2 regions of the Streptomyces sp. NPDC059900 genome follow, and region 1 is predicted to be linked to the other one. Evidence: riboswitches for the same ligand, from Rfam matches in the RefSeq annotation. Region 1 holds a riboswitch; the other holds the start of a gene.

Region 1 (2,384 bases):
GCTGCTGGGGGTTGCTCATGACCTGAATTCTCCTGTACGCGGGTGGGTGCTGCGGAACGGGAATGATGTGCGTGGGGTCACTTCCGGCTTACCACAGAGACGGAAGTGTCACTTCTGGCGCTTGTAGAACGGCAGAGCCACGACCTCGTACGGCTCGTGCGTGCCCCGGATGTCCACGCCGACGCCTTCGGTGCCGGGGGTCGCGTGCGCCGCGTCGACGTACGCGATGGCGATCGGCTTGCCCAGCGTCGGGGACGGCGCGCCGGAGGTGACCTCGCCGATGATCTTGCCGTCGGCGACCACGGCGAAGCCCGCGCGCGGGATGCGGCGGCCTTCGGCGATAAGGCCCACCAGCTTGCGCGGGGGAGCGGTCTCGGCGCGCTCGGCGGCGGCCGCGAGCGCGGCGCGGCCCACGAAGTTCTCGGACATCGAGGTCTTCTCGAACTTCACGACCCGGCCAAGGCCCGCGTCGAAGGGCGTCAGCTCGGCGGTCAGCTCGTGCCCGTACAGCGGCATGCCCGCCTCCAGGCGGAGCGTGTCGCGGCAGGAGAGCCCGGCCGGGACCAGGCCGACGGACTCGCCGGCCGCCATGAGCGCGTTCCAGAGCTTCTCGGCGTCACCGGGGGCGACGAACAGCTCGAAGCCGTCCTCGCCGGTGTAGCCGGTGCGGGCGATCAGGGCGGGCACGCCCGCGACGGTGCCGGGCAGGCCCGCGTAGTACTTCAGGCCGTCCAGATCCGCGTCCGTGACTGACTTCAGGATGCCGGGGGACTCGGGACCCTGGACGGCGAGCAGGGCGTACGCGTCGCGGTCGTCGCGGACCTCGACGTCGAACTCCTCGGCGCGATTGCTCAGCTCGTTCAGAACGGTCTGGGCGTTCGATGCGTTGGCGACGATCATGTACTCGGGGGCGTCGGGCTCGCCGAGCCGGTAGACGATCAGGTCGTCCAGGATCCCGCCGTCCTCGGCACAGATCATCGTGTAGCGGGCGCGGCCGACACCGATGGAGCCGATGTTGCCGACCAGCGAGAAGTTCAGGAAGTCCACGGCCTCCGGGCCGCTGACGGTGATCTCGCCCATGTGGGAGAGATCGAAGAGACCGGCCTTGGTGCGTACGGCGACGTGCTCGTCGCGCTCGCTGCCGTAGCGCAGCGGCATGTCCCAGCCCGCGAAGTCGGTCATGGTCGCGCCGAGCGCGCGATGCACGGCATCGAGGGCGGTCAGACGGGGGACGGTACTCATAGGGGGAACTCCCAGGGCATGACGGGCGAGGTCGATCCTCCCCATCTGTCATCGGAACCTGAGAGGTTCACCACGACCCGTCCGTACATCTCGTACAGGAGGTCATGACTTGCACCTTGGGTGGAGCCGCCGGGGCGGCCCGCTTTTCAGATGTGCCTCGCCCGCGCGGTACGGGGCCTGAGAGATTCAAGGGAGGGACTTGCTCCTTCGGCGCCCCGGAGCGTCTTTCGACGGTTTCCGGGAACTCTCCCGCGCGGATTCAAACGGCCTGTATGGAGTTTGCGCGCACATCATTGCACGCGCCCCTGTCACAGGGCAGTGCCGATCGAGTAATGCCCTTGTGCCGCATTACCTTCTCTTTACACTTGCCGGGGAAGCTGCGGGAAGCAGTTACGTGACCGCTATGGGGAGGCCGATCACGGTGCGCAGGACGAGCGTCTACGCGACCAGCACGGGGGTGGCCCTGCCCAAACAGGCCGCCGCCCCCACCAGGGAGAGCTGCGGCGCCCTGCCCGCGGCCGTCGTCCGCGACCTGCGGCAGCGGACGGGCCACAGCCCGCACCGCCTGACGTTCGGCGCCGGTGACCTGATCGTCGTCTCCGGTCTGCCGGGCAGCGGCAAGTCCACGCTGATGAGCAGAGCCGTCGCGGGACCCCGCATCGACTCGCAGGACACCCGGGACCGCTGGGCCCGGCGCATGCCGCGCCTGCTGCCGTACGCGGTCTACCGCCCCCTGGTCCGCCTCGCGCACTACGCGGGCCTCCGCGCCGCCCTGCGCTCCGGCGAGGGCGTGGTGGTGCACGACTGCGGTACCCAGGCGTGGGTGCGCCGCTGGCTGGCCAGGGAAGCCGTGCGGCGCGGCACGACGCTGCATCTGCTGCTCCTCGACGTGGAGCCCGCCACCGCCATAGAGGGCCAGCTCTCGCGCGGGCGCGGCGTGTCGAGGTACGCCTTCGCGCGGCACCGCAGAACCATCGCCCGCCTCGTCGGCGCCGCCGAGCGGGGCGATCTGCCGCGCGGCTGCGGTTCCGCGATCCTGCTCGACCGCACGGCGGCGGACGTCCTGCGCGGGATCGGCTTCGGGGACTGAGCAGCCCTCCGGATGCCGGGCCGCCCGCCGCGTTAGGGTCATGCCGCAGGCA
Region 2 (2,384 bases), on a different contig from region 1:
CCCTCAGGTGCTCTCCTGGCCCGCGATCTTGCCGAAGTCCTGGTCCGGCGGAGGCGGTGACTGCGGGGGCGTGATGTCGAGGCCGTAGTGGTGGTAGAGCTGAAGTTCCTGTTCGGGGGAGAGATGGCGGCCCACGCCGAAGTCCGGGGCGTCTTTGATCAGGGAGCGTTCGAAGGGGATGCGCAGGGTGCCGTCGCTCCTGAGCTCGCTGGGCTCCAGGGGCACGAACGCGTCCCGGCTGAACAGCCCCGTGCGTATGGCGGCCCACTCCGGGGCGCCGGTGGCGTCGTCGAGATAGACCTCGTCGATCGTGCCGATCTTGGCCCCGTTCAGGTCGAACGCCTTCCGGCCGATCAGGTTGCGCGGATCGATATCGGTCTGCACGGTCCCTCCAACTGGTCGAGGCTTGTCGAAGTGGGGCGTAACTCATCCTTGTTCGTTCGTAATCACTACGAAAGAGCACTTCGGGGCAGGCGGCCACTCGAGGGATGGGTCGCGGTCCTCGCTGGTAGGCTGGCGGATGGCTGCTGACCCCGTGCGGGAGAGCTCTCCGGTCGAAACACCGGGGGCGCCGAAGGAGCAACTCCTCCCCGGAATCTCTCAGGCCCCTGTACCGCACGGACGAGGTCACTCTGGAAAGCAGGGCGGGCGTCGGGCGGGCACGTTCGGAACCCTTCCTCACCGACGGTGAAAGCCGGGACGGTGCCTCTGGCGAGGCGCGGCCTGGTGAAACTCTCAGGTTGAGATGACAGAGGGGGAGGCCGTCCGGGTACCCGTGCCGTGGTGCCCCTCGCAGGTCGCGTCAGACCCGGAGGCCTCCGCAATGACCGCCACCCCTCGCATCCCGCTTTCACAGCTCGAGCAGGGCATTCCCTTCGAGCAGCGGCACATCGGCCCCGATGTGGAAGCACGGGCCAAGATGCTCGCGCAGGTCGGGTACGGCTCGCTCGACGAGCTGACCGCCGCCGCCGTACCGGATGTGATCAAGAACGCCGAGGCGCTGAAGCTGCCCGGCGCGCGCACCGAGGCCGAGGTCCTGGCCGAGCTGCGCTCCCTCGCGGACCGCAACCAGGTTCTTGATTCCATGATCGGGCTCGGCTACTACGGGACCTTCACGCCGCCGGTGATCCTGCGGAACGTCATGGAGAACCCGGCGTGGTACACCGCTTACACGCCGTACCAGCCCGAGATCTCCCAGGGCCGCCTCGAGGCGCTGCTCAACTTCCAGACCGTCGTCGCCGAACTGACCGGCCTGCCCACCTCCGGTGCCTCGCTGCTCGACGAGGGGACGGCCGCCGCCGAGGCCATGGCCCTGTCGCGGCGCATGGGCAAGGTCAAGGACGGTGTCTTCCTCGTCGACGCCGACGCGCTGCCGCAGACCGTCGCCGTGATCCAGACCCGCGCGGAGCCGACCGGCGTCGAGGTCGTGGTCGCCGATCTGAGCGAGGGCATCCCCGCCGAGGTCGCCGAGCGCGGTGTCGTCGGCGTCCTGATCCAGTACCCCGGCGCCTCCGGTGCCGTACGGGACATCAAGCCCCTCATCGAGCAGGCGCACGAGCTCGGCGCCATAGTCTCCGTGGCCGCCGACCTGCTCGCCCTGACGCTGCTCACCTCGCCCGGCGAGCTCGGGGCCGACATCGCGGTGGGCACCACGCAGCGCTTCGGCGTCCCGATGGGCTTCGGCGGACCGCACGCCGGCTACATGGCGGTGCGCGAGAAGTTCGCCCGCAGCCTGCCCGGGCGGCTCGTCGGTGTCTCCGTGGACGCGGACGGCAACAAGGCCTACCGCCTCGCCCTGCAGACCCGTGAGCAGCACATCCGGCGCGAGAAGGCCACCAGCAACATCTGTACCGCCCAGGTGCTGCTCGCCGTGATGGCCGGAATGTACGCGGTCTACCACGGGCCCGACGGCCTGAAGTCCATCGCGCGCCGTACCCACCGCTACGCGACCCTGCTCGCCGCGGGCCTCGCCGCGGGCGGGGTCGAGGTCGTGCACGGCGCGTACTTCGACACCCTGACCGTGCGGGTGCCCGGCCGGGCCGAGCAGCTCGTCGCCGCGGCCCGCGAGGGCGGCGTCAACATCCACCAGGTCGACGCCGACCACGTATCGCTTGCCTGCGACGAGACCACCACGCGCAACCAACTCACCGCGATCTGGACCGCGTTCGGCGTCGAGGCCGACGTCGAGGCGCTCGACGCGGAGATCGGTGACTCGCTCCCGGCCGGGCTGCTGCGCGAGGACGAGTACCTCACGCACCCCGTCTTCCACCAGTACCGCTCCGAGACGGCCATGCTGCGCTACCTGCGCAAGCTGTCCGACCGGGACTACGCGCTCGACCGCGGCATGATCCCGCTGGGCTCCTGCACCATGAAGCTCAACGCCA

The links. A riboswitch is a leader RNA that binds a small molecule or an ion and turns the genes downstream of it on or off. The one in region 1 is predicted to bind glycine.
Region 2: linked by a shared signal. The riboswitch ahead of gcvP (aminomethyl-transferring glycine dehydrogenase) and the one ahead of gcvT (glycine cleavage system aminomethyltransferase GcvT) in region 1 are both predicted to bind glycine.

What each region holds. Positions count from the first base shown of each region.
Region 1 is NZ_JBNNJZ010000154.1:4,841-7,224, reverse strand. Features, by position in the region: gene gcvH (glycine cleavage system protein GcvH) at 1-19, opposite strand, end outside; gene gcvT (glycine cleavage system aminomethyltransferase GcvT) at 109-1,242, opposite strand; glycine riboswitch at 1,278-1,398, opposite strand; glycine riboswitch at 1,399-1,504, opposite strand; gene ACQKIP_RS21065 (AAA family ATPase) at 1,646-2,332, shown strand.
Region 2 is NZ_JBNNJZ010000446.1:3,742-6,125, forward strand. Features, by position in the region: gene ACQKIP_RS35615 (PRC-barrel domain-containing protein) at 4-384, opposite strand; glycine riboswitch at 529-626, shown strand; partial or broken gene gcvP (aminomethyl-transferring glycine dehydrogenase) at 824-2,384, shown strand, end outside.